One region of the Stenotrophomonas sp. 96582_Sma genome, then DNA from elsewhere that is predicted to be linked to it. Evidence: predicted binding sites of a transcription regulator. Region 1 holds the regulator's gene; each other region holds the start of a gene.
The links. Region 1 encodes FliA, which starts transcription of late flagellar genes. Its sites were predicted from a motif close to TAAAGTTTNNCNNNCNNNGGCCGATAA; they were not measured.

Region 1 (10,604 bases):
GAGACCGAGGCCCATCGAGGCCGCGGCCTGATGCTGGGGCTGATTTCGCGCAAGCTGCCGATCGCCCCGGTCGACCCGCTGGAAGAAGGTGGTGTGATCGCACTGGTCGGACCGACCGGCGCCGGCAAGACCACCACCATCGCCAAGCTGGCCTCGCGCTTCGCCGAGAAGCACGCGCCGCGTGACGTGGCCCTGGTCACCACCGACACCACCCGCATCGGTGCCCGCGAGCAGCTGTACGGCTACGGCCGCCAGCTCGGCATCGCGGTGCACGAGGCCAACAGCGGCACCGACCTGGACCAGCTGCTGGAACGCCTGAAGGACTACAAGCTGGTGCTGATCGACACCGCCGGCCTGGGCCCGCGCGACCGCGCCCTGGCCGCCCAGCTGCAGTGGCTGCGTGCCGCCCGCCAGGTCCGCACCCTGCTGGTGCTGCCGGCCAACACCAGCTTCGGCGACATGGACGAGGTGGTCCGCCGCTTCGGCGCCGCCAACCTGCAGGGCCTGGTACTGAGCAAGCTGGACGAGACCGGCCGCTTCGGCAACGCCCTGTCGGTGGCCGTGGACCATGCCCTGCCGATCACCTGGGTGACCGATGGCCAGGACGTCCCGGAGGACCTGCACCGGGCCAGTGCAGCCAATCTTGTACTTCGCCTTGAAGATTTGCGCCGCGCGGCCGATATGCCCTGCAACCCGGAGTTGAACCATGCCGTCGCGTGAGTACGCCAAGCTGACCAAGACCTTCCCGCTGTCGGCCACCCGCAGCGAGCCGCTCGGCCCTGTGCGCACCATTGCGGTCACTGGCGGCAAGGGCGGCGTGGGCAAGACGAATGTGTCGGCCAACCTGGCCGTGGCCCTGGCTGGCATGGGCAAGCGCACGCTGCTGCTGGACGCCGACCTCGGCCTGGCCAACATCGACGTGATCCTGGGCCTGAACCCCACCTTTACCCTGGCCGACCTGGTCGCCGGGCGCTGTTCGCTGGACGACGTCATCGTCGAAGGCCCGAACGGCGTACTGGTGGTCCCGGCCGCATCCGGCCGCCGGCACATGGCCGAGCTGGCCCCGGCTGAGCACGTTGGCCTGGTCAACGTGTTCTCCGAGCTGGAGCGCGAGCTGGACATCATGGTGGTGGACACTGCCGCGGGCATCACCGATGGCGTGCTGACCTTCTGCCAGGCCGCACAGGACACCGTGGTGGTGGTCTGTGACGAGCCGGCCTCGATCACCGACGCCTACGCACTGATCAAGGTGCTGTCGCGCGAGCGCGGCGTGGACCGCATCCAGGTGGTGGCCAACATGGTGCGCGACCCGAACGAGGGCCGCGTGCTGTACGAAAAGCTGACCCGCGTCTGCGAGAAGTTCCTTGCCGATGTCTCGCTGAACTACCTCGGCTGCGTGCCGCAGGATGACTGGCTGCGCCTGTCGGTGCAGCGCCAGCAGCCGGTGGTGAAGGCCTATCCGTCCAGCCCGGCGGCGCTGGCGATCACCGAGATCGCGCGCCGTACCGCGCGCTGGCAGGCGCCGACCGAACCGCGTGGCGGCGTCGAGTTCTTCCTCGAACGCATCCTCAAGCAGCGTGGGGTGACGGCATGAAAGGCGCAGCCCAGTACAGGGAAGTGCAGCGCTCGGCGGCAAACGAAGTCATCGCCCAGCATTCGGACCTGGTGCGGCGCATCGCCCACCACCTGGCCGCGCGCCTGCCGGCCAGCGTCGAGGTCGACGACCTGATCCAGGCCGGCATGATGGGCCTGATCGAAGCCTCGCGCAGCTATGACGCCGACCAGGGTGCTTCTTTCGAGACCTACGCCTCGATCCGCATCCGTGGTTCGATGATCGACGAGATCCGCCGTGGTGACTGGGTCCCGCGCTCGGTGCACCGCCGTGCACGTGATGCCGCCGCCACCATCCGCCGCCTGGAACAGAGCAGTGGCCGTGCCGCCAGCGCCACTGAAGTGGCCGCCGCGATGGAGATGCCGCTGCCTGAGTACCTGCGGCTGATGGAAGACGCTGCACGTGGCCAGGTGCTGAGCCTGGAATCGCGCATCGAGGACCAGGGCGAGCTGGACACCGTCGCCCAGGGCGGGCCGACCCCGCAGCAGGTACTGGAGCGCGGTGAGTTCGGTCGCGAGCTGGGCAAGGCCATCGGCCACCTGCCCGAGCGCGAACAACTGGTGCTCTCGCTGTACTACGAGCAGGAACTGAACCTGAAGGAGATCGGCGCGGTGCTCGGCGTGAGCGAGTCGCGGGTCTGCCAGATCCACGGCCAGGCGGTACTGCGCCTGCGTGGCCGGCTGAAGCTGTTCGAGGCTGCCGACGCAGGCCTCGAAGAATGAACATCCCCGAGGCGGCTGCCCCCGGCCGTCCGGAATGAACAACAAAGGAATTCTGCTTTGAACAAGAACATGCGCATCCTGATCGTCGACGACTTCTCGACCATGCGTCGAATCGTCAAGAACCTGCTGGGCGATCTGGGCTTCACCAATACCGCCGAAGCCGAGGACGGGCATGCCGCGCTGTCGCTGCTGCAGAGCCAGCCGTTCGATTTCGTGGTCACCGACTGGAACATGCCGGTGATGACCGGCATCGAGCTGCTCAAGGCCATCCGTGCCGATGCCAAGCTGAAGACCCTGCCGGTGCTGATGGTCACGGCAGAAGCCAAGCGCGAGCAGATCATCGAAGCCGCCCAGAGCGGCGTGAACGGCTACATCATCAAGCCGTTCACCGCGCAGACGCTGGAAGAGAAGCTCGGCAAGATCTTCGAACGCCTGGCGGCCAGCGCCTGATGGATACCACGGTCGACAAGAACGCCCTCGCCCTGCGCCTGCAGGAGGCCCTGGACGCACTCGAGTCCGGTGACGAGGCCGCCTGGCGGCAGCGCATCGATGGGCTGGTCGCGCTGCGCACGCAGCCGATGATGAGCGGCCTCTCGCGGCTGGCCCGCGAGCTGGGGCAGGCGCTGGGCGAACTGCCGACCGTGCCGAGCGAAGCCGGCGAACTGGACGACGCCTGCGCGCGACTGGACCACGTGGTGGCGATGACAGAACAGGCCACGCACCGCACCCTGGACCTGGCCGAGGAATGCCGCAGCCTGACCGAACAGCTGCGCGCCGAAGGCCTGCAGCCGGGCCAGGACGCGCAGCTCGAGCGCATCCGCCACAACCTGACCGAGATCGCCCTGACCCAGAGCTACCAGGACCTGACCGGGCAGATCATCCGTCGCGTGGTCGGCATCGTCCGCCGCGTGCACGAAGGCTTCGGCGCGCTCGGCCTGCCGCCGGAACAGCATCGCACCGACCCGGAACTGGCCGGGCCGGCACTGAAGGGACTGGACCGCCACGCGGTCTCGCAGAACGACGCCGACGACCTGTTGTCGGATCTGGGGCTGTAAGCATGAGCGCGGTATCCGACGACATCACTGCCGATTTCATCATCGAGGCGCAGGAGATCCTGGATCGCCTCGGCGAACAGCTGGTGTCGCTGGAGCAGGCACCGCAGGACAGCGACCAGCTCAACGCGGTGTTCCGCGGCTACCACACGCTCAAGGGCGGCGCCGGCTTCCTCGGCGTCACCGCCATGGTCGAGCTGTGCCATGCCGCTGAAGAGGCGCTGGGCGCCGCACGTGCCGGCCAGGCCGTGCTGCAGGCCCACCACTTCGACGCGGCCCAGCAATCGCTGGACTACCTGCAGTCGATGCTGGACGCGGTTTCCTCCGGCACCGAGCCGGGCTATGCGCCGCCGGACCTGATCGCACAGTTCGACGTGCACGGCGGTGCCGTGGCTGCACCCGCCGCCGCAGCAGCACCCACCGCGGGTGGCAGCGACCTGATCACCGACGACGAATTCGAGGCTCTGCTCGACCAACTGCATGGTGGCAACGCGCCGACCGCGGTCGCGCCAGCGAAGAAGGCCGACGACGGACTGATCAGCGAAGACGAGTTCGAAGCCCTGCTCGACCAGCTGCACGGTGGCGCGGCACCGGGCACCAAGCCTGCGGCCGTGGTGGCACCGGCACCGATCGCAGCGCCGCGCCCGGTCGCCGCACCGGCACCGGTGGCGAAGCCGGCCGCCAAGCCGCTGGCCGAGGCCGAACATACCGTGCGCGTGGACACCAAGCGCCTGGACGCGATCGTCAACCTGATCGGCGAACTGGTGCTGTCACGCAATCGGCTCAAGACCCTGCGTGCACGCCTGCGCGATGAAGAGCTGGACCGGGCCGTGTCCACTCTGGATATCGCCACCGCCCGCCTGCAGTCGGCAGTGATGCGCACCCGCATGCAGCCGGTGGGCAAGGTGTTCTCGCGCTTCCCCAAGGTTGCCCGCGACGTCGCCCGCTCGCTGAAGAAGGAAGTGGACCTGGAACTGATCGGCGCCGAGACCGAGCTCGACCGCAACTTGGTGGAAGCGCTGGCCGACCCGCTGGTGCACCTGGTCCGCAACGCCATCGACCATGGCGTGGAAATGCCCGACCTGCGCGAGGCACAGGGCAAGCCACGGATGGGCCATGTGCGCCTGTCCGCACAGCAGGAAGGCGACTACGTCAGCATCGAGGTGCAGGACGATGGCGCCGGCATCGACCCGGAAAAGCTGCGTGCCAAGGCGCGCGAGAAGGGCCTGATCGATCCGGAAGCCGCCGCGCGCCTGAGCAGCGAGGAGTGCCTGCACCTGGTGTTCCTGCCCGGCTTCTCGACCAAGCAGCAGGTCACCGACATCTCCGGTCGTGGCGTCGGCATGGACGTGGTGCAGTCACGCATCCGCGAACTGAGCGGCCAGATCCAGATCCAGTCGGAACTGGGCCGTGGCAGCCGCTTCCTGATCCGCGTGCCGCTGACCCTGGCGATCCTGCCGACCCTGCTGGTGCAGGCCGGCGAGGACGTCTATGCGCTGCCGCTGGCCCGCGTGATGGAAGTGCTGCACGCGCCGCGCACCTCGCTGGGCTGGTTCGATGGCCGTGCCGTGCTCGACCGCCGCTCGCACACGCTGCCGCTGGTCGATCTGCGCCAGTGGCTGGATGTGACGCCGGCCGCCTCGCCGCTGCTGACCATCGTGGTGCTGCAGGCTGGCGAAGCGCGCTTCGGGCTGGTCGTGGACCAGGTACGCGGGCGTGAGGAAGTGGTCATCAAGCCGCTGCCGAAAGCGCTGCGCGGCCTGCGCGGTTATGCCGGTGCAACCTTGATCGGCGATGGTCGCATGGCGCTGATCCTGGACGTGGACGGGCTGCGATGAACCCCACCGGGCCATGCCCGGCGCCCCGAAAACTGTGACCACCGTCTGTACGCGATCTACCGGTGTCTCAAGTCCCATTCATACACGCCGATACCGGAACCATGGATAGACTCAGCCTCATTGGACTCTTTCTCGCCCTGGCCTCGCTGGTCGGCGGCAGCATCCTCAAGGGCGCCGGCCTGGCGTCGTTGTGGTCGCCTGCGGCGTTCGTGATCGTCATCGTCGGCACCGTCGCCGCGATCCTGCTGCATACCTCGCCGGCGGTGTTCAAGCATGCCTTCAAGATCGTACGCTGGGTCGTGCGCCCGCCGCACAGCGATCGCCGCGAACTGATCCAGCAGATCGTCGAGTGGAGCAACATCGCCCGCCGCCAGGGCCTGCTGGGCCTGGAATCGCAGGTGGAAGCACAGCAGGACCCGTTCCTGCGCAAGGGCCTGCAGCTGCTGGTGGACGGCGTCGAACCCGAATCGATGCGGCACATGCTGGAAATCGAACTGGGCAGCCAGGAACACCAGGACCAGGCCGGTGCCAAGGTCTTCGAAGCGATGGGCATCTATGCACCGACGCTGGGCATCATCGGTGCCGTGCTTGGCCTGATCGCGGTGATGAAGAACCTGGCCGACCCGAGCAAGCTCGGCCACGGCATCGCCGCAGCGTTCACCGCCACCATCTACGGCATCGCCTCGGCCAACCTGCTGTTCCTGCCGGTGGCCGCCAAGCTCAAGAGTGTGATCTCGCACAACACCCGCGACCGCGAAATGGTCATTGAAGGCCTGATCTCGATCGCCCAGGGCGAAAACCCGCGCAACATCGAAACCAACCTCTCCGGCTTCCTGCACTGACATGGCCCGCCGCAAGCACCACGAAGAGCACGCCAACCACGAAGCATGGGCGATCCCCTATGCCGACCTGATGACGCTGCTGCTCGCCTTCTTCGTGGTCATGTACGCGATTTCCTCGGTGAACGAAGGCAAGTACCGGATCATGGCCGACGCGCTGACCGATGCCTTCGGGGGCGCGCCGCGCACGATCAATCCGGTACAGGTCGGCAACAAGCAGGTGCAGGGTGGCGGCTGGGACAGCCCCTCGGTGATCAAGTCCGGCACCAAGATCGGGCCCTCGGCGCCTGCGCCGTCGCACGACCCGACCCTGCTGCCGTCGATGGCCTCGCAGATGCGTATGCCTGTTTCGGTGCACAACCAGGAGCAGATCGCGCGCGCCGAGCGCCAGCTCAACAGCATCGCCGACCGCCTGACCGCCGCGCTCGCGCCGCTGATCGACCGCGGCATGATCAGCGTGCGCCGCACCGAGCTGTGGATCGAAGTCGAGATCAACAGCGACATCCTGTTCCCCACCGGCTCGGCGGCGCTGGACGTGCATGCGCGGCAGACCCTGGCCAGCCTGGCCGAGGTCCTGCGCGACGTACCCAACAGCGTGCGCGTGGAAGGCCACACCGACAACGTACCGATCGCCACCGCCACCTTCCCGTCGAACTGGGAACTGTCGGCCGGGCGCGCGGCCAGCGTGGTGCACCTGTTCGCCGACCAGGGCGTGCAGCCGTCGCGGCTGGCGATGGTCGGCTACGGCCAGTTCCGCCCGCGCGAAGAGAACGACAGCGCGCAGGGCCGCAACCGCAACCGCCGGGTGATGGTCATCATCCTGGCCGACACCTCGCACTCGGTGGACCCGCTCGGTCAGCGCCTGAACGCAGCCACCGGTGCCACCCGGAACACCGATACCGAACAAGCCGCGGCAACTCCGGCTACCGCCCCGACCTACCCCATCGCACCGGTGAAGTTGCCGCCGGTGCCGGCTGGCAGCCGCGTCGGCGCCGCCGTTCCCCCGGCAATGAAGGAGTAAACCGATGCGCATCTGGGCAGTCGCCAACCAGAAGGGCGGAGTCGGCAAGACCACCACCACCCTCGCCCTCGGCCGCGGACTGGCCGTACTTGGCCATCGCGTGCTGCTGATCGACCTCGATCCGCATGCCTCGCTCAGCCGCGCGTTCGGCGTACCGGTGGACCCGCCGCCGGCTGGCGTGCTGGAGCTGTTCGGCGCCCCGCCCGCCGATCTTTCCAGCCTGTGCCATGCAAGCAGCATCCATGGCCTGGACTATGTCTGCGCACAGTCCGCGCTGGCCACGCTGGAACGCCGCAGCGCCAACCAGCCTGGCCTTGGCCTGGCGCTGCAGAATGCGCTTGCGCGCCACCAGGGCCAGCACGACTACATCCTGCTGGACTGCGCGCCCACCCTCGGCCTATTGATGATCAATGCGCTGGCCGCCGCCGATCGCCTGATCATCCCCACCCAGGCCGAGCCGCTGGCCCTGCATGGCCTGGATGGCATGGTCCGCACCGGCGAGATGGTCGAACGCTCGCGCCGCCGCCCGCTGCCGATCTCGATCCTGCCGACCCTGTTCGACCGCCGCACCCGCGCCGGCAACGAGTCGCTGCGCACGATGCAGGATCGTCACGGCACCCGTGTGTGGGAAGACGCGATTCCGATCGACACCCGCATCAGCAACGCCGCCGGCCTGGCCCTGCCGAGCGTTGGTGAGGATTACCCGGGTCGCGGCCTGGCCGCCTATCGCCGCGCGCTGAACTGGATCCTCGGCGAGGATGCCCGTGCTCTGGAGCAGGCCGCATGAACAGCACCGGTGTACTGGACGACTACCTGGACGAACTGCTGGGCGAAGCGATCGCCGCGGCACCACCGGCTGCACCGCCGCCGGCGAGCGACGAAGCGTGCCCAGCAATTGCAGCCGACGCCGAACGCGAGCCGACCTGGGATGACCTGCCGGCCGAGGTGATCTACGAAACCGAGACCGTCGCCGCTGCGCCTGCCGTCGACAACGCCGCACTCGAAGCCGCCTTCGAGGCGGCCGCAACGGCTGAGCGCGAGCCCACTTGGGACGATCTGCCCGCCGAAGTGATCTACGAAACGGAGACTGTTGCTGCTGCCGCGGCAGAGGACGACGCAGCACTGGAGGCCGCCTTCGAGGCCGCCGCAATGCCTGTCGCCGCCCCCGCGCGCGAACCGACCTGGGATGACCTACCTGACGAGGTGATCCACGAAACGGCCACTGCTCCCGCCACCGCCAAGTCCGGCCCGGAACCTACATGGGACGACCTGCCGGACGAAGTGATCTACGAGACCGATCCGGCCGACAGCCATCGACTCGCCCACACCGACAGCCCCGGCCTGGAGGCCGCGTTCGAGGCCGCAGCCGGCGGCGAGGACGTTCCTGCGCCACCAGCGGCCGTGGTCGCAGCACCCGCTCCAGTTGCACGCACCGATGCCGCGCCGCCCCCGCGCGTGGCCGTGGACGCGCCAGCAGGCAACCGCCCGAGCAGCTGGCAGGAGCTGCAGGCACAGGCACATCGGCCCGCCAGCAGCCCGCATCCACAGAACCGACGCGCCGGCGAGCGCACCTCGCGCTGGCTGCGCCTGCGCTGCGGCACCCAGGCCTATGCACTGGAACTGCTGAAAGTGCAGGAAGTGGTGCTGCCAGTGCCGCTGCTGCCCTTGCGCGGCACTGCGCCGGCCATGCTGGGCATCATGAACCTGCGTGGCCAGGTGGTACCGGTGATGGACCTCGGCCTGCACCTGGGCGCCGCAGCCGCCGAAGACGACTCACAGACCCGCATCGTGGTGCTGGAGGAAGACGGCGAGACCATCGGCCTGCGCGTGTCGGCAGTGGAAGATGTCGCCAACCTCACCGATTCGCAGATCGAACCGCCCGATACCGCGCGCATCTGCCAGATCTCCAACGACCTGTTCCGTGGCGTCGCCCGGGTCAGCCAGCGCCCGATGATCCTGCTGGATGCCACCCGGTTGCTGAGTTGAGCGGAAAAAAAGGGGACGGAGGGGATTAAGTCGCAATCGACCAGGCTCTTCCGCAGCCACCCTCGGCAACGGCGACCACGCAGTGGGGACGTAAGGTGTTGATCCAACGGATCAACGCCTTGCGTCCCCGACAGGCACCGCATCGGCGCAAAGCGCCGAGCCAGTTGCGACTTAATCCCCTCCGTCCCCTTTTCAACAGCGACCGCATCGACGCACCGCGTCGATTCCCCTAAAGAACCCCGCCGGGGTGCCGTTATGGATCACGGAACCGTTTGTCCGGAGCAACGATGAGCACTGTCGAACTGGGTGGGGATCTCGGCATCGAGAGCACCACCGAGCTCAAGAACCGCCTCGCCCCGCTGGTGGCGCAGGCAGGCGAGCTGACCCTGGATGCCAGCCAGGTCGCCCGCATCCACACGGCCGCCGTGCAGGTGCTGTGTGCGTTCGTGCAGGCCCGCCGCGAGGCAGGCCTCGGCACCGGCTTCCACGGTTGCACTGCAACCTTCCGTGACGCCGCGCGCCTGCTGGGCGTCACCCAGGCCCTGGGCCTGGACGTAACCCATGACAACCTGAAATCTGTGGAGAACGCTGCATGAGCGCACGTATCTTGGTGGTGGACGATTCGGCGTCAATGCGCCAGATGGTGTCCTTCGCCCTCACCTCGGCCGGTTTTGCCGTCGAAGAAGCTGAAGACGGCGCGGTCGCGCTCGGTCGCGCCAAGGGCCAGCGCTTCAATGCGGTGGTCACCGACGTCAACATGCCGAACATGGACGGCATCGCGCTGATCCGCGAACTGCGCCAGCTGCCGGACTACAAGTTCACGCCGCTGCTGATGCTGACCACCGAATCGGCCGCCGACAAGAAGTCCGAAGGCAAGGCCGCCGGTGCCACCGGCTGGCTGGTCAAGCCGTTCAATCCGGAACAGCTGGTCGCCACCGTGCAGAAAGTGCTGGGCTGATCGCCCGCCACCGCTCCCCTTCTTCGCTTCTGGACCACCACTGCCATGAGCATGGACCTGCAACGCTTCCACGCCACCTTCTTCGAGGAGAGCCGCGAAGGCCTCGACGCGATGGAGGCTGGCCTGCTGGCCCTGGAATCGGGGCAGCAGGACGCGGAGATCATCAATTCGGTGTTCCGCGCCGCCCACTCGATCAAGGGCGGCGCCGGCACCTTCGGCTTCGATGCGATCGCCGGCCTGACCCATGTGCTGGAAACGCTGCTCGATGAGCTGCGTGCCGGCAAGCGGGCGCTGGAAGGCCACGCCGTCGACGCCATGCTGTCCTCGGTGGACGTGCTGCGCGCCCTGCTGCGCGAAGCCGAACACGGCCAGGCCGCCGATCCCGCCGCAGTTGCTGCGGTGAAGGCGCGCCTGGAGGCGGTTCTTTCCGGGGAGGCCGCAGCGAGCGCCCCCGCGGCCGCCGCAGCCAAGGTGGACGATACGCCGGAAGCCTGGCAGATCGGTTTCACCCCGGCGCCATCGCTGTTCATGAGCGGCAACGACCCGCTGCGCATCATCCGCGAACTGGAACATCTC
Region 2 (10,604 bases), 2.4 Mb from region 1:
GTCAAGGCAGTGCTGAGCAGGGCGGTGCGGATCATGGCAGTGGCTCCGGAAGTGTGTGTGGCGGTGTGGAGCCAGTCTGCGTGGGGCGCTGCACCGGGTTCAGGGCCAGTGGTCATCGATTCGACGTGCCAGAAGTCACTTTCTGCGCCGGACCCATTGCCGCCGGCGTGCGCGGCCGTCAGCATCTGGCCATGCCCAGCCTGTTCCGCCATCTGTTGCGTCCGCTCAGCCTTGCCGGCCTGATCACCGTGCTGGTGGTCGGCCTGTCGTTCGCAGTGCAGCGCAGTGGCGCCGGGCTGAGCCTGCTGTTGCTTGCTGTGTTCCTGCTGCTGTTCGTGGTGCACGGCTGGGCGTCGATGCCATCCCGCGTGCGCGCCGCCGCTGCGGTGTTGCAGGCGCTGCTGGCGATTGCGCTGGTTGCGCTGCAGCCGCGTACCGGTACCGCCCCGGTGCTGCTGGTGGTGCTGGTTGCACAGCTGGCCGAACACTGGCCGCCGCGCTTCGTGCTGGGCGTTGCGCTGCTGGCCAACCTGGCGGTGTACGCCGTGCTGCGCCACAGCGGCTTCAGCCAGCCGCTGCTGGTGGTGCTGCTGTATGGCGGTTTCCAGGCCTTCGCCGCGCTGACCGCGCACTATGCGCGCAGCACGGCGCTGGCCCGCGATGACCTGGCTCGGGTCAACGCCGACCTGCTGGCCACCCGCGCGCTGCTGGCCGACAGCGCACGCGATGCCGAGCGCCTGCGCCTGGCGCGCGAGGTGCACGATGTGGCCGGGCACAAGCTCACCGCGATGCGGCTCAACCTGCGCGCCCTGGCCGCTGACCCTGCGCTGGCCGGCCGCGATGGGCTGGTGCTGGCCGAACAGTTGTCCGGCGAGTTGCTGGCCGACATCCGCCAGGTGGTGCAGTCGATGCGCGATGATCGCGGCCTCGATCTGGCCACCGCGCTGCATGCGCTGGCCGCACCCTTCCCACGACCGAAGCTGCAGCTGCAGATCGGCGACGGGGTGCGCGTGGCTGACCCGTTGATGGCCGAGACCGTGCTGCGGCTGGTACAGGAAGCCCTGACCAACGCCGCCCGCCACGGCAATGCAGACACCGTGTGGCTGACGATCAGTGAAGAGGATTCCCAGTTGCGTATTGATATCCGCGATGACGGCCAGCGCGCCGAACGCATCCGCGAGGGCAATGGCATCGCCGGCATGCGCGAGCGTCTGGCGGCCGTACAGGGGCGGCTGGAGTTGGCCCGAACGGCGCAGGGCGGCATGCATCTGACCGCGCGGTTGCCGGCATGAGTGCCGCCATGATCAGGGTGGCGCTGGCCGATGACCAGGCGCTGGTCCGCGCCGGCCTGCGCGCCCTGTTACAGGGGCTGGGCGTGGACGTGGTGCTGGAGGCCGAGGATGGCCAGGCCCTGCTGGATGCGCTGGATACGCAGCGCGTGGATGTGGTGCTCAGTGACATCCGCATGCCCGGGCTGGATGGGATCGAGACACTGCGCCAGCTGCGCGCGCGCGGGGATGCCACGCCGTGGCTGCTGCTGACCACCTTCGATGAAAGTGATCTGCTGCTGCGCGCCAGCGAGGCCGGCGCACAGGGCTTCCTGCTCAAGGATGCCGCGCCGGCCGACCTGCGCGAGGCCATCGAACGCGTTGCCGCTGGCGAGACCCTGCTGCTGCCGGTCAGTACCGATCCGGTGCGCGCGCGTTACCGCTTCCACGATGAAGCGCCACCCACCGATACCTTCGGCGAACGTGAAGTGGCAATCCTGCGCCTGCTGGCCGGGGGCTACAGCAACAAGGAGATCGCGCGCAGCCTGTTCCTGGCCGAGGGCACGGTGAAGAACTACGTGTCCGCCATACTCGACAAGCTGGGCACCCGCGATCGCACCCGTGCAGTGCTGAAGGCGATTACCCTGCGCATCATCTGAGTGGACGTGGCAAGGAATGTCAGTGAACCCGATCCTGCATGTGGAAATCCCGGCCAGTGACCTGGACCGGGCCATCACGTTCTACCAGCGATGGCTGCAGGTTGCGGTGGACGAACCCATCGTGCTGCATGACTGCCGGATGGCCTATCTACCGTTTTCCGATGAGGCCGCCGGTGCCAGCATTGCGCTGGTGCATGGTGCGGACTATCTGCCTTCCGAACAGGGCGCGCGCATCTACATCGGCGTCGATGACCTGGATGCCAGCCTCGACCGTGCGCTGCAGGCCGGAGCCGAGCTGCGCTTCGGACCGGCCGATGCCGGCGATTGGCGCGTGGCCGAGATCCGCGACAGCGAAGGCAACCGCATTGCGTTGCAGGCGCGCACAGCGCCGTAACGTCGACTCTACAGCGTCGCGGCGCGCGAGCGCTGCAGCCAGTCGTTGATCGCTGGATCCAGCCGCGGGTCGTCCGGCAGCTGGATGCCGAAGCGCTGCTCCAGCACGTCGCGCACATCACCCACATCATGCAGCGGGCGCTTGTCCGGTGCCTGTCCGGGGCGGTACTCGGTGTAGTTGCCGCTGCCGATGGTGCAGCGCCAGTCCGGCCCGGTCAGCGACGCGCGCAGCTGGCCGGGGAAACTGGAATCGGGATGGGTACAGACGTACCAGTTGCCCACCACGTTGTCGATCGGCGCCGGCGCCTGCAGATCGAAGCGGTACATCGCCCGCCAGCCCTCGCTGGATTCGGCCGACAGCATGAAATCTCCGCCGTCTTCCAACCGCTGCAACAGGTAGCGTTCGTGCGGGGTGGCCTGCGGCTGCGGGTCATGCAGGCGCAGCGGTACGGTCGGGGTCAGGCTGCCAAAACCGGCATCCACCAGCCAGTCATCGCCGTCCACGTGCACGCGCAGCAGCAGATGGGTACGCGCGGTCAGTTCGCCGTCCTGGGCGGCCAGCAGTACGCGCGCGCTCAATGGCTGGGCATCGAAGCCCAAGGCCTGCAGCAGCGCCAGCAACCCACCATTGAGTTCGAAGCAGTAGCCACCGCGGCGCTCGTCAATCAGCTTGCGCTGCACGCTGTCCAGGTCGATCGGCACCGCATCGCGCAGCAGGCAGCTGAGGGTTTCGAAGGGCAGCAGTGCGTTGTGGCGCTGCTGCAGCAGGGTCAGGCCGGCCAGGGTCCGTGGTGGCGGCGCATCCAGCTGCAGGCGCTGCAGGTAGCGGGGGACATCAAGCGTCGTCATGGGGGCACCGGGCGGGGAAGGGAGGTCCACTGTGCTCCCCCAACCGGGGTTGAGGTCAAGCACGGCGGCCGTGTCATGCCCCCGTCGCCTGCACCCGGTACAAAGACCGCGTCCGCCAGCGACGGCGGGACGCAGACGAAGAAAGGTCTAAAGTTGCTCTGAATCCGGCCGATACAGGTGCGTCCTTCCGCCTGGAGTCTGTCATGTCGGCCGTTGTCCCCCACCTCCGGTCCCTGCGCACGCGTCTTGCCACGTTGCGCTCGGCGTCCCCCGGCCTGCTGCTGTGGCTGCAGCCGCATCGGCTCAGCGTGGCCAACAAGCTCAAGGCGACCCTGTGGGTCTGTGGTCTGGGCCTGGTGGCGATCGCCGCTGTCTACGCCTGGACTGGCCATGCCAACGCCCTGGCCGCGCGCGGCCAGGCCAGCTACCAGCGCGGCAGCGATCTGGCTGCCAGCCTGTCCACGCGGGTGGCCGAAGCGCGCCGCCTGCAGACCCAGTATGCACGCAGTTTCGATGATGCTGACCGCAGCCAGTTGCTGGCAACACAGAAGGCCCTGCAGGCTGACCTGCAGGCGCTTCGCGCGATGCCGATGGACGCCGGCCGGCGCAAGGCGCTGCAGGTGCTGACCGAATCGGCCGACGCGTTCTCGCAGGGTGTCGCCGCCCTGTTTGAACGTGTCGATGAAATGGGCCGCGGTGATGCCGGTCTTGCCGCACAGCTGCAGCAGGCCGCCGACACCCTGCAGGTGCAGGTGGATGCGCTGCAGCGGCCGTCGCTGGCGCTGTCCCTGCAGAAGATGCGTAGGCAGGAGGCACTGCTGCTGCTCGACGGTGATTCCACTCACGCCGACCGCGCCAGCGAGGAAAAGCTGCCGTTCGACCTCGCGCTGGCGGGCCTGCCTGCGGATGCGCAGGACGCCCTGCGCAGCGGGATGGAGGGCTATCAGGGCGCACTGCTGGGGTATACCGCTGCCCGCGTCGGCCTGGATGTGGAAGCGCAGTCGCTGCTGGATACCGCCGCGGGCGTAGCGCCGGCGCTGGCCGCTTTCCAGCAGGCGCAGGTGGCAGCGCTGGCCAGGGCGCAGGCGCGCCAGCAGGTCGGCGCGCGCACGATGAGCGTGCTGTTCGCACTGACCCTGCTGCTGGTGGCCGGCGTGCTGATCACCAGCCTGGTGCTGGCGCTGCGTGCGGTGCGCCAGCCGATCCAGGACACCCTGCGTTTCGCCAGCGACATCGCCGACGACCGCCTCGACACCACCCTGCGCGTCTACAACGCCAACGATGAAATCGGCCAGCTGGCCCAGCGCCTGGTCGACATGCAGCAGCGCCTGCGCGCGCGCATCGAGACCGAGCGTGCGGTGGCCCGCGGCAACACCCGCGTGCGCCAGGCGCTGGACAGTGCGCAGACCGGGCTGATGGTGGTCGATGCCGAAGGCCTGGTGGCCTATGCCAACCCGGCGCTGCTGCTGCAGCTGGAACGCCAGAGCGATGAGCTGGTGGGCAGCGATGCGGTACGCCTGCATCCGGCGCTGGCCAGCCTGGCTGGCGTGCGACAACGCGAAGAACGCGAGATCGGCCATTCCGGTGTGCGCTATCAGCTGGTCGCCAATCCCATTGTCGACGAGGAGCATTTCCTCGGCGTGGCGGTGGAATGGCGCAGCCGCGCGCTGGAAACCCTGCTGGAAACCGAAGTTGCGGCCCTGGTCGACGCGGCCGCGCACGGCGACCTGCACGGGCGCATCGCGCTGGAGGGCAAGCAGGGCTTCGTACGTACATTGTCCACCAGCATCAACCGCTTGCTGGCCACCTTCGAGGCCAACCTCGGCGATCTGCAGGCGCTGCTGGCTGCGCTGGCCCGCGGTGACCTCAGCGTGCGCATGGAAGGTGAACTGCAGGGCGTGTTCGCGCGCATGCGCGATGATGCCAACGCCACCGTCGCGCAACTGGGCCGCATCGTCACCCGCATCCAGCAGGCCACGTCCAGCCTCGATACCGGTGTCGGCGAGATCGTTGCCGGTCACCACGATCTGTCGCAGCGCACCGAGCAGCAGGCGGCCAATCTGGAAGAGACGGCAGCGTCGATGCACGAGCTGACCGATACCGTGGGCCGCAATGCTGACGCCGCTGGCCGTGCGGATGCGCTGGTCAAGGGCGCGGCGGCAGTGGCCCAGCGCGGCGGCGAGGCGGTCGGCCAGGTGGTGGCAACCATGCATGGCATCAGCGAAGCCTCACGGCGGATCGGTGACATCACCCAGCTGATTGATGGCATCGCCTTCCAGACCAACATCCTCGCGCTCAACGCGGCGGTGGAAGCGGCGCGTGCCGGAGAGCAGGGCCGCAGCTTCGCCGTCGTGGCTGCCGAAGTGCGCCTGCTGGCACAGCGCAGTGCGGAGGCGGCCAAACAGATCAAGGGATTGATCGAGGATTCGGTGGCGCGTGTCGGGCAGGGCAACCAGCAGGCCGAGCAGGCTGGCACCACGATGGGCGAGATTGTCGGCAGCGTGCAGCAGCTGGCGGACCTGCTGGCCGGGATCCGCAGCGCGTCGCAGGACCAGCATGCCGGCATCGCACAGGTGAACCAGACCATCGTGCAGATGGAAGCCAGTACACAGCGCAACGCCAGTCTGGTGGAAGAGGCGGGGGCCTCGACCGCGCAGATGCAGGCGCAGGTGCATGCCCTGGCAGAAGCCGTGGGCGCGTTCCGTCTGCAGTCGATGCCACAGGCGCGCGCTGCGGCCTGATCCCGCTCCGGTAGTGTCGGCCGCTGGCCGGCACCGTCGATGATCCTGCCGGCCAGCGGCCGGCACTACCCTTGTGGCTCAGTACACGTCGCGCCGGTAGCGCCCGGTCTCCAGTAGCGTTTCCACAACCTCATCGCCCAGCGCAGCGCGCAGCACCTGGTCCACGCCTTCGGCCATGCCCTGCAGCGAGCCGCAGACATGAATCACCGCGCCACGCTGCATCCATTCGCGCAGCGCATCGGTGGCGGCATGCAGGCAATCCTGCACGTAACCACCTTCGCCATCGCGCGAGAACGCCAGGTCCACCCGCGCGAGATGGCCATCGGCCTGCCACGCTTCGATCTCGTCGGCGAACAGGAAGTCGTGCGCGCGCTGGCGCTCACCGAACAGCAGCCAGTGCCCGTGCTCGCCTGCATGGGCAGCTTCGCGCAACAGGCTGCGCAGACCCGCGATGCCGGTGCCATTGCCGATCAGCACCATCGGCACACCGCCAATGCGATGGAAACCGGGGTTGCGATGCACACGGGCCACGATGCTGGCACCGACCGGGGCATGCAGCGCCAGCCAGCCCGAGCCCAGCCCGGCTCGACCCGACAGGTCATGCACCAGGCGCACCACCAGTTCCACCACTTCATCACTCGTGGAGGAGGCGATGGAGTATTCGCGTCCGGGCAGCGTTGGCAATCCGGACAGCCACAGGCAGGCATCCTGCACCGCCAGCGCGGCGTCGGCCTCGGGCAGCTCGCGTTCACTGGCCAGCGCCAGCAGGGTGCGTGGGTGGCCGTCCACCAGCAGCGGCTGCAGCGGATCCAACCCCTGTGCCTTCAACACGGCGCTGGCGTGCCGTGCGTTGTGCCGGGGCGCGATATGCAGGATGTCGCCCGCCTGCCACTGCACGTCGGCCGGTGGCGCAAGACGGATGCGCCAGATGGCACCACCGATGCTGCCCGGATTGAGCCGGTCGCGGCCGAGCAGCCGCCACTCATGCATCTGCGTGGCCGCTGGCAGTACGCTGTCATCGGTGACGATGCCGGTCAGCGCGCCCAGCTGCAGCTGCCATTGGCGCAAGGCCGCTACCGAGGCGGCATCGACTTCGATGCGGTCGAACAACGGGCGCGCGCCGTTGCCGAGCAGCCAGCCATCAACCTGGCGACCGAAGCCGCAGTAGTGCGGGTACTGTCGGTCACCCAGCGCCAGCAGTCCAAACTGCAGGCCTGACAGGTCGAGTGTCTGTGCCATCAGCCGTCGTGCAGCGCCTCGCGCCGCATCCGGTGGCTCGCCGTCGCCGAAGGTGCTCAGTACCCACAGCACCTGCGCGGTGCGTGCCAGCTGCGCGGCATCGACGCGGGCCAGTGGCAGCACCTGCACCGCATGACCGGACGCCTGCAGCTGCGCGGCGGCGCGCCATGCCAGTTGTTCGCCCAGTCCACTCTGGCTGGCATGCACCACCAGCCACGGCGTACCACCGCCATCGGCAGGCGTTGCTGGCAGCGACTGGCGCAGGTCACGCGCGGCGCGCTGGCTGCGGCGGCGGTCCAGGTAGAGCATCCAGCCGGTGATGAAGAACAGGCTCATGCCCAGGCTGCTGAGCATCACCACGACACGCCCGGGCACGCCGAAGTAGCTGCCCGAGTGCAGCGCGAACACGCTGGTGGCCAGCTGCGCGCCGGCGCCCTGGCGCGCATAGGGGCGGGCATCGAGCGTGGCCCCCGTGCCTGGGTCCAGCTGCAGCAGATCATGCGCGCGGTCATGCTGGCCGCCGCGCTGCGACGGATCACCGGCCATCACCCGCACGTTCAGTGCCTGCCCCGGCTTCTCCGGCAGGCGCAGGTCGATGTAGCCGGTGCGCACGCCGGGCAGTGCGTACAGCGTGGCTTCGATGCGTTCCAGGTTCAGGGCGGCACCGGTGGCGACCTTGTGCTTGGCGGCCGGTGCGACGCCCAGCAGGGTGTTGGCGGCACTGCGATACCAGTCGAACGACCACCAGAGGCCGGTCAGCGCACTCATCAGGTAGATCAGCAGCACCCAGGTGCCGACCACCGAGTGCAGGCTCCACAGGAAGCCACGGCCGCTGCGTTTCCATTCCACCGCCAGCCAGCTGCGCCAGTGCCACCAGCGCCGCGGCCAGCGCAGGTAGAGCCCGGACAGGGTGAAGAACAGCAGCGCGATGGCACAACTGCCGGTGATCCATTTGCCGCGCTCGCCGGCGGCGAGGTGGCGATGCAGATCCTCGACGAAATCGAAGAACGCCTGCCCGCGCAGGGCGCTGAAGCGCTCGCCGGTGTACGGATCGAAGTAGACCCAGTGTTCCTTGCCACCGGCGAAGCGCGCCACCGAGGGCCGTTGCCCGGTGGCATCCACGCGCAGGCGTTGCAGGGGGCGATCACTGCCGGTCTGCAGCAGCGGCACCAGTTCGCTGAGTTCAAGCGGAAGCTGGCCGTCGGCATGGTGCTCGGCGATCTCGGCGAAGCCGGGATTGGCCGCCCGCAGCAGTTCATCCTCGAAGGACAGCACGGCGCCGCTGAGGCCCATCACGGCCAGCACGGCACCGGCGGTGATGCCCAGCAGCCAGTGCAGTTGGAACAGGACGTTCTTGAACATCGAAGGAGGAGGGCCTGGAAGGCTGCCGCCCGCATCCTGCGCAACAGCAAATGAGAATTAGTCGCGGAATTCTCCGTGGCGGACGGGCTACGGTCAAGGAGGGTTCTGTTGCAGGGCTTTGCAGCCCTGCACCCGCTACAAGCCGGAGCAACGTCAACGTCAAAAGCTGGCTTTCCGTGGGTTGGCGGGGTGGGTCCGGTTGAGGGGGACGCTGCAAGTACGTCCATGTAAGCTCGGTCGCCGCATCCATGCGGCTCACGCCCCCTCAACCGGACCCACCCCGCCTTCGACAGTTTCCTGCGATCTGTCGGAACGGCGTTCTGCTTTGGTAGGTGCCGACCGTTGGTCGGCACGGGGTCTGATTCCGTTCTGAATATCGATATCTGACAGATGTGTCGACCAAGGTCGACACCTACCAACAGCCGCGAAGATCTGTCAGAGGCGGGGCGGTGTCGGAGTGCGGGGTGTCAGCCGCATGGATGCGGCTGCCAAGCTTACAGGGACGTACTTGCAGCGTCCCCGCACTCCGACACCGCCCCGCCATCCCACGGAATGCCCGCTTTGGCTTTGGCTGTTGCCGTTGCATTGAGCAGGGTGCAGGGCTGCAAGCCCTGCAAAAAACACCCTCACTTCACCCAGCTGTCGATCTCGCCGTGGGCGAACGGCCCCAGCTTCGCCTTCACCAGCCGGCCCTGTGCATCGAACAGCACGCTGTAGGGCAGCAGGCCCTGCGTATTGCCCAGCTGCACGCTGGCATCGCGTGGCCCGGGTGTCTCGATCACGATCGGGTAATCCACCGGTACCCGCTGCAGGAAACCGCGCACGTCTTCCGGCGTATCCAGCGCCAGGCCAAGAACCTGCACACCGTTATCGCCCTGGGTATGGGCAAAGCGTGCCAGCTCCGGCATCTCTTCCACGCAGGGGGCACACCAGCTGGCCCAGACGTTGATCAGCAGCGGGCGGCCGGCAGCGTGCTGGCGCAGGTCCAGCGGTTGGCCTTCAAGATCGGGCAGCGACAGCGCGGGCAGGCTGTCGCCGACCTGCAGGGCGGGTGCCACCGTCGCCACCGCAGGCGCCGCTGGCATGGCCTCAGGCGCAGCCGGCGCGGGAGCCAATCGATGCCCGGCCCACAGGCCGAGGCCGGCGGCCAGCACCGCTGTCCACAGCAGCGCTGGCCGTTGCCACTTCATCGTGCGGTGCGCAGCAGCGCTTCCTCGACCACCGCCTGGGTCAGCAGGGTCGGCAGCACGGTCGGCGGTGCGCCGGGGCCGTACACCACGTACAGCGGCACGCCCACGGCCTTGTGCTCTTCCAGGAACGTGGTGATCTGCGGATCGACGTTGGTGTAGTCACCGCGCATGTACACCGCGTTGGTGCGCTTCAGCAGTTCCTTGAACTCTGGGCGCGACAGCACGGCGCGCTCGTTGGCCTTGCAGCTCACGCACCAGTCGGCGGTCATGTTCACGAACACCACGCGGTTGTCGGCGCGCAGGCGATCCAGCAGCTGCGGCGAGTATTCGACCACGTTGTCAGTGGCCGCCTGTGCGGCACGCGCCGGCGCTGCCAGCTGGGTCACGCCCCAGGCCGGAACCAGTGCACCGATCGCCAGCAGCACGCCGAGTAGGGTGACGGCGCGCGAGCCGGTCCAGCGGTTGCGTTCAAACAGCCACAGACCGAAGGCCAGCAGCAGCAGGCCACCCAGTACCAGCGCCATGCCGTCCACGCCGCGCTGCTTGCCCAGCACCCACAGCAGCCACAGCACGGTGGCATACATCGGGAAGGCCAGCACGTGCTTGAGCGTTTCCATCCACGGGCCCGGCTTGGGCAGGCGGCGCGCCAGCGCCGGCACGAAGCCGATCAGCAGGAACGGCAGCGCCAGGCCCAGGCCGAGGAACAGGAACACGGTCATCGCCTTCAGCGGCGGGGCAATGAACGCGTAGGCAATCGCGCCGCCCATGAACGGGCCGACGCAGGCACTGCCGACCACGCAGGCCAGCGCACCGGTGAAGAAATCACCGGCCGGGCCACTGCGGCTGGCCAGCGACTGGCCGAGGTTGCCAATGCCGCCGCCCAGTGTGAACACGCCGGACAGG
Region 3 (10,604 bases), 820 kb from region 1:
AAGACCCTCACCCTGCCACTGGGTTCGCTGGCACCGGTGGCCGAGGCCTATGGCATCGACTCGCCGCTGTCGTTCACCGAACGCGACTGGCGTACCCGCCCGGTGGTGACCGCGGTGCTGCCGCTGTACACCGGCGGTGTGATTCCGGCCGCGCAACGTGCGGCCAGCGCCGCCCACGAACAGGCCAGTGCCGAACGCGAAGCACAACGCCAATCGCTGACCGTGCAGCTGGCCCAGGCCTATTTCGGCCAGCGCCTGGCCGAGCAGGCAGTGGATGTGCGGCGCGACGTACGCGATGGCCTCAACCGCCACCTGTCCGACGCGGAGAAGCTGGAACGCGAGGGCTTCGCCACCCGCGCCCAGCGCCTGCAGGCCACCGTGGCCCGCGACAAGGCCGAGCGCGAATACCAGAAAACGGTGAACGACCTGGCCACGCTGAAGGCGGCGCTGGCCACGCTGCTGCGCAGTGGTGGCGAGGTACAGCCGGTGTCGCCGCTGTTCGTGCAGCGCGTGCCATTGGAACCGGTCGCCAGCTTCGAGCGCACTGCGCAGGCGCGCCAGCCGCAGATCGCACGCCTGCGGGCGATGGTGGCGCAGGCCGAACAGGGCGTGCGCGTGCAGCAGGCCAAGCTGAAGCCGCAGATCTTCGCCTTCGGCCAGTACGACTTCCGCCGCCGCGACGAAATGCTGACCGATCCGGACTGGGCGTTCGGCATCGGCCTGAAGTACACCTTCCTGTCGCCGAACTCGCGGCCGGCGCAGATCAGCGCCGCGCGTGCACAGCAGGAACAGGCCGAAGCGGGCCTGCGCGAGGCCGAGAACCAGGTCGCACTGGGCGTGCGCAAGGCCTGGAACGAGCTGGAAACCGCACGCCAGCAATACGTGCTGCTCGAAAGCAGCATCACCCAGGCACAGGAAAACCTGCGCCTGCAGGAGCTGGCGTTCCGCGAAGGCCAGGCGACTTCGCTGGATGTGATCGACGCGCGGCTCGGCCTGGGCGGTGCCCGCGTCGAGCGCGCACAGGCCGCCTACCAATACGATATTGCGCTGGCACAGTTGCTGGAGGTCAGTGGACAGATGGACCGTTTCGAAGAGTTCCGGCGGCGTGCGGACGAGGTGATCGACCATGAGTGATGTGCTGCACGACGATGCAACGACGCCCCCGGCCAAGCGCCGCCTGGGCCCGATCCTGATAGTGGTGCTGCTGGTCGTGGTGGTGCTCGGCCTGTGGCTGGCCTGGCGCAGCCCGGCCGACCAGATCCAGGGGATGGCCGACGCCGATACCATCAACGTGGCCGCCAAGATCACCGCGCGCGTGGCCGAACTGAAGGTGCGCGAGGGCGACCGCGTGCAGCCCGGGCAGGTGCTGTTCCTGCTCGACAGCCCCGAAGTGGCCGCCAAGGAGCAACAGGCGCACGGCGCATTGGCCGCCGCACAGGCGGTGGCCGACAAGGCCGACGAAGGTGCGCGCAGCGAAGACATCCGCGCCGCTGAAGCGAACTGGAAGCGGGCTGAAGCCGGTGCGACGCTGGCTGAAGCGACCTACCAGCGCGTGCAGAACCTGTTCAACGAAGGGGTGATGACCCGGCAGAAGCGCGATGAAGCGCACGCCCAGGCCACCAGCTCGCGCGAACTGGCCCGTGCCGCCCGCGCGCAGTACGACATGGCGCTGGCCGGCGCACGCGAGCAGGACAAGCGTGCCGCGCAGGGCCAGGTGCAACAGGCACAGGGCGCGGTGGCCGAAGTCAACGCCGCACGTGTCGAAGTGGAAGGGCGCGCGCCGGTGGCGGGCGAGATCAACAAGCGCATGGCCGACCCCGGCGAACTGGTACCGGCCGGCTACCCGGTGTTCACCCTGGTCGACATCGACCGCATGTGGGTGGCGATGAACCTGCGCGAATCGCAGATGCAGGGCCTGAAGGTCGGCAGCAAGCTGCGCGGCAGCGTGCCGGCGCTCGGCCAGGACGGCGAATTCGAGGTCTACTTCATCAACCCGGCCGGCGACTATGCAACCTGGCGTACCACCCGCCAGTCGTCCGGCTACGACGTCCGCAGCTTCGAGGTGCGGGTGCGCCCGGTACGCCGCATCGAGGGCTTCCGCCCCGGCATGAGCGTGCTGTTCGCATGGCCCCAGCACTGAGCCCCGACAGCAGCAGCTTCGCCGCCAGCTGGCGGCGCGAGCTGCGGTCGCTGCGCGGCAACCGCGCCGACCTGCTGCTGGTCACCCTGCTGCCGCTGCTGATGCTGGCCGTGATGGCGTGGATGTTCACGCCCTCGGTGATGCGCGACATCCCGATCGCCGTGGTCGACCTCGACCACAGCAGCGACAGCCGCCTGCTGCTGCGCATGCTCGATGCCAGCCCCGGCGTGCGCATCGCCAGCCAGCCTGCGGACATGCAAGATGCACGTTCGCAGCTGCGTCGGCTGGATGTATTCGCCATCGTACTGGTGCCGCGCGATGTCACCCGGCAGGCGTTGCGTGGACGCCAGGGCACGGTGTTCGCCTATTACAACGCCACCTACATGACCACCGGCCAGTCCGCAGCGCGCGATATCGGCGACGCGGTCTCGGCCTGGAACGCACGCCTGCTGCGCGAGCGCATCGGCCTGCAGGTCGGCCCGGGCAAGCTGCGTGCGGCACCGATCGCGGTGCAGTCGGACATCCTGTACAACCCGGCGCGCAGCTACGAGCTGTTCCTGCTGCCGCTGATCTTCCCAGCGGTGCTGTCACTGGTACTGGCGCTTGCCGTGGCCGGCAGTCTCGGCCGCGAGATCCGCGACGGCAGCCTGCCCGCCTGGCTCGGCCGCACACCGTGGCCGGCGATTGCCGGCAAGATCGCGCCGTACGTCCTGCTGTTCTCGTTGTATGGCGCACTCGGCATCGGCTACCTCGCCTGGCTGCGCGGCGATGGCGTGGCGGGCAGCGTGCTCATGCTGCTGCTCGCACAACCCTTGTTCTATCTGGCTACCGCCGCCTACGCGCTGTTCTTCGTCGGCGTCACCCGCGACATGGGCACCGCACTGTCTGCGGTCGGCCTCAGTATCGGCACCGCGCTGGCGTTCTCCAGCGCCACCTTCCCGGTGCTGGACGGCCCGTTGTTCACCCGCATCTGGCACCAGCTGCTGCCATTGAGCGCCTACATCAAGCTGCAGACCCAGCAACAGTTCATCGGTTCGCCGCTGCAGGTTTCGGTATGGCCGCTGGCCACGTTGCTGCTGATGTCAGTGGTGGCTGGCGGCATCGGTGGCCTGCGCCTGATTGCCTTCGCGCGCACGCCCGAAGCCGCACAACCGGCAGGAGCCGACGCATGAGCGCACTGTGGCGCAGCCTGCGGCAGACCCTGATGGCGGTGCTGTGCGACCGCTATGCGATCGTGGTGATGGTCGGCGCGGTGATCCTGTACTCGTTCTTCTACCCGGCCGCGTATCGCCACCAGGTGGCCGGCAACCTGCCGGTACTGGTGGTGGACGAAGACCACAGCGCGACCAGCCGCGAGCTGCTGCGGAAGCTCGACGCGTTGCGGGTCGCACGCGTGGTCGGGCAGCCTGCGGACATCAACAGCGCGCGCCAGCAGCTGGAAGCCGGTCATGCCGAAGGCATCGTGCTGATCCCGGCCAACCTGGAGCGCGACATCCTGCGCGGCCACCCGGCCAAGCTGGTGCTGCTCGGCAACGGCGCCTACCTGGGCCGCGCCAGCTGGGTGCTGGGCAGCGTGGCCGATGCACTGGGTGCGTTCGGACGTGAGGCGGTGGTCGGCCAGGCCGCCTTCATGGGCGCGCCGCAGGCACCACCGGTGACCCTGGTGCAGCGCCCGCTGTACAACACCCAGGAAGGCTACGGCAGCGCCATCGTGCCCGGCGTGGCCGAGCTGATCGTGCACCAGACGCTGCTGATGGGCATCGGCGTCCTGCTCGGCGGCCGTCGTCTCGCGCTCGGCCGGCGCCTGCGCTTCGACCTGCCGACGCTGGCCGGCATGGCACTGGGCTTCGGCCTGATCGGCCTGTTCGGCCTGTTCTACTACGCCGGCTTCACCGCCTGGGTGCAGGACTATCCGCGCGGCGGCAACCCATTGGGCCAGCTGCTCGGCGGCACCTTGTTCATCGCCGCCACCGTGGCCTTCGGCCTGTTCGTCGGCAGCTTCTTCCGAACCCGCGAACGCGCCTTCCAGTACATCATCGCCACCTCGATCCCGCTGTTCTTCCTGGCCAACCTGTCGTGGCCGGCGGTGATGACGCCACAACCGCTGGTCTGGCTTGCGCAGCTTCTGCCGACCACCTCGGGCATCAACCTGATGGTGCGCCTGAACCAGATGGACGCCCGCCTGACCGAAGTCAGCCACGAACTGATCACCCTCACCGCCCTGCTGCTCTACGGCAGCCTCGCCAGCTGGCGCCTCCTCGCAAAAAAGGGGACGGAGGGGATTAAGTCGTAAGCGGCCGGTTTGGGGAATTACGACTTAATCCCCTCCGTCCCCTTTTCCTGCAACGAAGAACGCCGGCGCGAGGCCGGCGTTCGGATACTGCATCGTGGAAGGGCCAACCAGGTCGGTCAATCAGCGGTAGACGCGTTCGCAGCGACGTTCCACCACGCGGTCGCCGTTCTTCTGCTGGCTGTTGCCCTGGATCTGGCGACCGGCCGCACCACCTGCAACGGCGCCTGCCACGGTGGCCAGCTTCTTGCCGTTGCCGCCACCTACCTGGTTGCCGAGCAGGCCGCCGATCACCGCGCCGGTAGCGGTACCCGTGATGCGGTTCGGATCGCGCGAGTTGCGCTGCACTTCCACGTTCTTGCAGACCACGCGGCTGCCGTCGTTGAACTTGCGTCCCTCATCGCGCGGGCCATAGGTCTGCGCGCCGGCCACCGACGAAGCTGCCAGCAGGGTGCCCAGCACAAGCAATCGGGTCGAGGTCTTCATGGCCATCTCCTGAGTTCCGGTATGGCGCCAGTGTCCTCCCGCGGTTGGCAACCGGAAGTGAAATGCGCGTGTCCGCCACTTCATCGGCCATCGCACGTTCAGGAAGAAAATCCGCGCCCATCGCGACCAGCCGTCGCGATGGGCGCCGTCTCCCTGCCGGCCTTGCTCTCTTCTAGAACTCTTCCCAACCACCCGCATTGGCGGCCAGCGTCGGCTCGATCCGCGGCGACAGCACCGCGGGCCGGCGCACCGGCGCAACCGATGCCGCCACGGCTGCCAGCGCCGGGCGCACCGCGGCGGCAGCGGTCACCGCCCCCGTGCGGAACACCGAAACCGCCTCGGCCAGCAGGTTGGCCTGCTCCTCCATCGAGCGTGCCGCCGCACTGGCCTCTTCTACAAGCGCCGCATTCTGCTGCGTGGTCTCATCCATCTGCACCACCGCCTGGTTGACCTGTTCGATGCCCGAGCTCTGCTCCTGGGAGGCAGCAGAGATATCGGCCATGATGTCGGTCACGCGCTGCACCGAGGCCACGATCTCGCCCATCGTGGTGCCCGCCTGGCGGACCAGCGCCGAGCCGTCGGCGACCTTGCCAACCGAATCCTCGATCAGGCCCTTGATCTCCTTGGCCGCCCCCGCCGAGCGCTGCGCCAGCGTACGCACTTCGCTGGCCACCACTGCAAAGCCCCTGCCCTGTTCCCCGGCACGCGCAGCTTCGACCGCCGCGTTCAGCGCGAGGATATTGGTCTGGAAGGCGATGCCGTCGATGACGCTGATGATCTCGGCGATTTTCTTCGACGATGCCTCGATGGCCGACATCGTGGTGACCACCTGGCCCACCACTTCACCGCCCTGGGAGGCAACACCATGCGCGCCGATGGCCAATTGGTTGGCCTGCCGTGCATGCTCGGCATTCTGCTTCACGGTGGAGGTCAGTTCCTCCATCGATGCTGCCGTTTCTTCCAGGTTTGCCGCCTGCTGTTCGGTACGCCGCGACAGGTCGGTGTTGCCCGAAGCGATTTCACCTGCGGCCAGATTGATGCTGGAGGCGCTGGACTGGATGCGGCCGACGATCTGCTTGAGCTGGTCGACGGTGGCATTGCAGTCATCACGCATGCGGGCGAACACGCCATGGAAATCACCCTGCATGCGCACGGTCAGGTCGCCGCGCGAGATGGCCTGCAGCAGGGTCGAGACCTGCACCAGGTTCTCGTCGGTGGTCTGCATCAGGCGATTGAGCCCAGCCACCATGTCGCGGAAATCATAGGCGAAGCGATCTTCGTCGCCGCGCAGGCTGAAGTCGCCTGCCGCAGCCGCTGTCGCCAACCGGCGGATCTCGCTGTTGATCGCCGACAGGCTGGACTTGGTTTCGTCCATCGCCTGGGTGATCGCCGCCTTCTCGCCGGGCAGCGGGTCCATGTCCACCGACAGATCGCCGCGTGCGTAGTGTTTCATCACCTCGATCAGCCGGTTCTGTACCTGCACGTGCGATCCAACCAGCGCATTGGTCTCATGCACCATGCGCCCGTAGTCACCGGGGAACGCGCTCTCGTCCATGCGGTAGCTGAGGCTGCCGGCATCGTGCTGGCGGGCCAGCTCCCCCTGTGCCGCCATCACCGACTGCAGCTGTGCCTGCATGCGCTGCATCGACTTCAGCAGCTGGGTCACCTCATCGTTGCCGGTGGCGTCGATGCTGCTGTCCAGGCGGCCACTGGCGATGCCGTCGGCCAGCTTCACCGCTCCTTCCAGCGGGCGGGTCAGGCTGCGGGTGATCGCCCAGGCCGCCAACGTCCCCAGCAACAGGCTCAGTGCCCCGAACGCGATCGACAGCGTGCCGGTCCACGATTCGGTTGCGCGGTACTCTTCGCGGCTGCGTTCGGTCAGTGCTTCCTGGTGGCGCAGCAGGGCCGAAATGGATTCATTCCAGGCCGTTGCCAATCCGTGCTCGGCCAGCAGCTCCTTCGCTGCACCATCGAAATCCCCCGCCTTCATGCGCTCATGCAATTGCTGGGTTGATGCATCGGTGGCCTTGCGGGCCGCCTCGATGCGCGCGACCAGGGTATCGCCGGTAGCGTCACGCGGAATCTTGATGTACTTGGCCCAGATACCGTCATAGGTCCGCGACAACTCCTGGGCACGCTGGTAATCCTTGTCGAACTCGTCACCCCGCTTGATCACCATCAGGCGACGATGCATCAGCACCGCGTTGTTGGTATCAAGCATGTCATTCAACAGGCGCATCTTCACCATGTTGACGTCCACCACTTTCTCGAACTGGGCGGATTTCAGCTGATTCCCATACAGCACCAGGCCGACGATGGCCATGATGAACAGCAGCAGCAGACCGAAGCCGGCGCCAAGCCGGGATCCCACACGGAGATTACGTAAGGCAAGCATCTCAATTCCCTTGATCGTGGCCGTACGTTCGATGGCGGCGCAGCGGAGGGAAACTTTACGGGACTTTATATATGGACCGATCCAAATATATGGAACTGTGCAGGCAGTCAGAAAATGCGGCGACCGATAATGGCGCCATATCCTTATCGAATAGCGCTGACACGCCAGCGTCCGATGAAAATCACGCAGGATTAACACCATAATAACGCCTCCCCATCCAGCGCGGCCCGGATTATCTGCGCCGGACACAACCGTCGCCCCGGAGGGCTACAGTCTGCAGATGACACGGATCCTGCACATCGAAGGCGCGTCCATCAACGACATCGCCAGCCTCTACGTGGAAATCAATCGTGTGTTCATGGCCGACGAAGACTGGCAGCTGGGCGCAAGCCTGGACGCGCTTGATGACCTGCTGCACGGGGGCTACGGCGCGCTCGCCGGTCATGCCACCGCCACGGTAGTGTGGCGCGACATCGCCCACAGCCGCGAGGCACTGGGCCGCGAGACCACACGCGCCTGGCTGCAGTCGAAACTCGATCAGGGCGGCAGGTTCAACGGTCCGGCCATCCACGCTCAGTTGACGGCACTGTCACTTGGCCAGGGACAGACCTACTTCGAGATCGTCATGGAGATCTTCGGCAGCCATCCGCAGATCACCCTGGTGCCAGGCTGAGCACTCTGCAGCAACCAGCCGCATCAACTCAAAGCTTGGCCAGGGCCTCGCCCAGCCGGCGTGGGAACGCCACTTCGCTGGCCAGGTGCCATGCGCGTGCATTGGCGCCCAGCCGGGTCCACTCGGCCTCATCCATCGCCAGCGCACGCTCGACGGCCTGTTCCAGCGCCTTCTCATCCACATGCCAGGTCCTGGACAGATGGCAGGGCTCGCCCTCGTGCGCGGCAACCAGGATGCCGCGGCTGTCGTCGATCATCTGGTTCATCGGCGCGCCGTCGCAGGTGATCACCACCGCCCCGCAGCTCATCGCTTCCACCAGGTAATGGCCCCAGCCTTCGGTCTGCGACAGGCACAGGTGGAACGCATGTTCGTTCTGCAGGCGCTGCACCTCCTGGTCGGGCAGGCGCTCGCGGACGATCCGCAGGTTCGCGGCCCCGCCCTCATCTTCGTCCGAAGGGCCGCCGCGCAGGATGGTCAGCAAGGGCCACTCCGGATGGCGCTTCCAGACCTCGACCAGCGTTGCCGTGCCCTTCATGCGACTGGTACCAGCTGCATGCAGGAAGCTGCGCGGTCTGCGCGGCACCGCCGGGTCGTAGCGGTCACGGCTGCAGAAACCGACTTCCAGCGCGCGCATGCCCAGCGCATTGAAGATGCGCGTAGCGTCTTCGGTCTTGGTCAACAACGCATCGAACCGCGGCAGGATCCGCAGGCTGCGTGCGGACACCCATTCCGGATTCGGAATCAACAGATTGACCTCGGCCAGTCCGAAGCTTGCCGGCCGGACATGCTCCAGCGAGATGTTGATGTCGAACCGGGCCGGCGTGCGCCCCAGGCTCAGCCACGAGGCCAGCAGCCTGCGCAGGCGCATCCCGCGGAGCTTCCAGGCCCCCCCATTGCGCACCGCGTCCAGACGGCTGACCGTCACCGTGTGCCCGAGCTGCTGCAACGAGCGCTCGATCACCTGGATGTCATGGGACAGGCCACGCTGGTTGTCGGCGGCCAGCAGGTGGATATGCGCCATCAGGAGGGACTCCCTGGCCGGCGCAGGTCGCGCGCAGGCAAGGCGGTCGCCAGCATGAAGCCCAGCACCAGGTAGAAATAGAACGAATGGGGCATCGCCCGGTAGAACACGTTGTCCGTGAACGCCGACAGCGCATAGACGATGACCACGGCAAGTCCGGCGGTGGCGATCATCGCGGTGATGTCGTCGGCGTGGCCGAGGCGCCGCACGAAATGAATGCCGGGCAGGATGAAGACCAGCAGCATGATCAGCAGCAACGGCACGCCACCGGTCACCGCCGCTTCCAGGTACTCGTTGTGCGGGTGGTTGTAGCGGAAGATCGACTCGGACACCTCGCCGCGGGCGATGCCCTCACGTGCATAGGTACCGAACTGGTTCAGGCCCACACCCGCCACGGGATGCTCGGCGAAGGCGTCGACCGCCACGCCCCACATGGCGATGCGCTCACGGACCGAGCCGACCTCGTTTTCCTGGTTGAAACCGGAGATCTCGCCACTGACCTCACCGAAGCGCTGGATCACCTCATGGTTCAGCACCGAGGTGGCACCGACCACGCCAATGACCAGGGCACCGACGAAGGCCAGTGCCCCCCGCCAGCGCCGGGTGCGCCGTACGTGCACCGCAATCACCATCAGCATGGCGGGAATGAACGCCAGGATCGGCCCGCGGCTCTGCGCCAGGATCGAACCGTAGACGCCAACGGCGATGGCCACGCCGTGCAGCCAGCGTTCGGCCGGATGCACATTGGGCTGGATCAACCGGATGACCGAGAACAACGCCATGCACAGCGTCACCATGGTGAACTCGATGGCGGTCCATTCGCCGCCACTGAAACCGTGCGCGCGTTCAAGGCCCATCACGTGGTGCTGCACGATGCACGACCCGCCGAAGACCAGGGTGGACACGGCGAAGATCTTCCAGATCAGGCGCCAGTCCAGCGCAGTGGCGAACACGGCAGCGGTACCCAGGTAGAGCAGTGTCTGCGCCGGCAGATCCAGCTCGTTCCAGCGCAGCCCGTGCCAGAGGATGCTGTAGAAGGCATAGGCCAGGCGCAGGAAGCAGACGATCACGATGAACCGGGCGATGCGGTAGCGCAGGCGGACATCGGGCTGGCGGCGGATCAGAACCACGCCGGTGACCAGCAGGGCCAGCAGCAGCACCGCCTTCAGCAAGGTGTAGGGTGCGGAGCCGGCAAGCGGAACGATGGCGACCAGGATGCTCAGCAGGACGGTACGCCAGGTGTAACGAGGTTCGGCGGCCATGCAGGCTGCAGTCATGCTTGTTCTTTCCATCAACGCCCGCCCGGGGGATAAGTCGCCCCGGTTTCCATGGAGGCCGCTTGGCGGAAATCGCCGGGGCTGACACTACCGTGGGCCCCTGGGGAAATCAACCAAAGTGCCGGCGCAGGGGCGCAGGCGTTGGCACACGGACAGCCCCCGGGCCCAGCGCGGGTGCCGCGGATCATCGACCGCCCCAGGTCGCTACACTAATGTCCTCTCCGGCCATGCCTGCGCATGGCCACGCCCCGACGCCCTGCCCAAGACGCGAAACGCCCCAAGTGACTGATACAAAAGACAACACCAGCAACGCCAAGGCGTC

Region 2: a site for FliA is predicted at 3,318-3,344, ahead of ACZK2R_RS21140 (methyl-accepting chemotaxis protein). Genes of this name have one in related genera too.
Region 3: a site for FliA is predicted at 7,343-7,369, ahead of ACZK2R_RS06050 (methyl-accepting chemotaxis protein). Genes of this name have one in related genera too.

What each region holds. Positions count from the first base shown of each region.
Region 1 is NZ_CM151122.1:2,128,756-2,139,359, reverse strand. It holds gene flhF (flagellar biosynthesis GTPase FlhF) at 1-720, shown strand, start outside; gene ACZK2R_RS09920 (MinD/ParA family ATP-binding protein) at 707-1,594, shown strand; gene ACZK2R_RS09915 (RNA polymerase sigma factor FliA) at 1,591-2,334, shown strand; gene cheY (chemotaxis response regulator CheY) at 2,392-2,784, shown strand; gene ACZK2R_RS09905 (protein phosphatase CheZ) at 2,784-3,389, shown strand; gene ACZK2R_RS09900 (chemotaxis protein CheA) at 3,392-5,224, shown strand; gene ACZK2R_RS09895 (flagellar motor protein) at 5,326-6,066, shown strand; gene motD (flagellar motor protein MotD) at 6,068-7,084, shown strand; gene ACZK2R_RS09885 (ParA family protein) at 7,089-7,871, shown strand; gene ACZK2R_RS09880 (chemotaxis protein CheW) at 7,868-9,070, shown strand; gene ACZK2R_RS09875 (STAS domain-containing protein) at 9,358-9,666, shown strand; gene ACZK2R_RS09870 (response regulator) at 9,663-10,028, shown strand; gene ACZK2R_RS09865 (chemotaxis protein CheA) at 10,074-10,604, shown strand, end outside.
Region 2 is NZ_CM151122.1:4,504,229-4,514,832, reverse strand. It holds gene ACZK2R_RS21165 (DUF2141 domain-containing protein) at 1-35, opposite strand, end outside; gene ACZK2R_RS21160 (sensor histidine kinase) at 192-1,292, shown strand; gene ACZK2R_RS21155 (response regulator transcription factor) at 1,289-1,927, shown strand; gene ACZK2R_RS21150 (VOC family protein) at 1,950-2,321, shown strand; gene ACZK2R_RS21145 (arylamine N-acetyltransferase family protein) at 2,330-3,169, opposite strand; gene ACZK2R_RS21140 (methyl-accepting chemotaxis protein) at 3,373-5,910, shown strand; gene ACZK2R_RS21135 (PepSY domain-containing protein) at 5,989-8,511, opposite strand; gene ACZK2R_RS21130 (TlpA family protein disulfide reductase) at 9,138-9,701, opposite strand; gene ACZK2R_RS21125 (protein-disulfide reductase DsbD domain-containing protein) at 9,698-10,604, opposite strand, start outside.
Region 3 is NZ_CM151122.1:1,305,538-1,316,141, reverse strand. It holds gene ACZK2R_RS06075 (TolC family protein) at 1-1,134, shown strand, start outside; gene ACZK2R_RS06070 (HlyD family secretion protein) at 1,127-2,140, shown strand; gene ACZK2R_RS06065 (ABC transporter permease) at 2,125-3,312, shown strand; gene ACZK2R_RS06060 (ABC transporter permease) at 3,309-4,433, shown strand; gene ACZK2R_RS06055 (glycine zipper 2TM domain-containing protein) at 4,554-4,922, opposite strand; gene ACZK2R_RS06050 (methyl-accepting chemotaxis protein) at 5,089-7,311, opposite strand; gene ACZK2R_RS06045 (barstar family protein) at 7,592-7,984, shown strand; gene ACZK2R_RS06040 (glycosyltransferase) at 8,013-9,005, opposite strand; gene ACZK2R_RS06035 (O-antigen ligase family protein) at 9,005-10,282, opposite strand; gene mutS (DNA mismatch repair protein MutS) at 10,510-10,604, shown strand, end outside.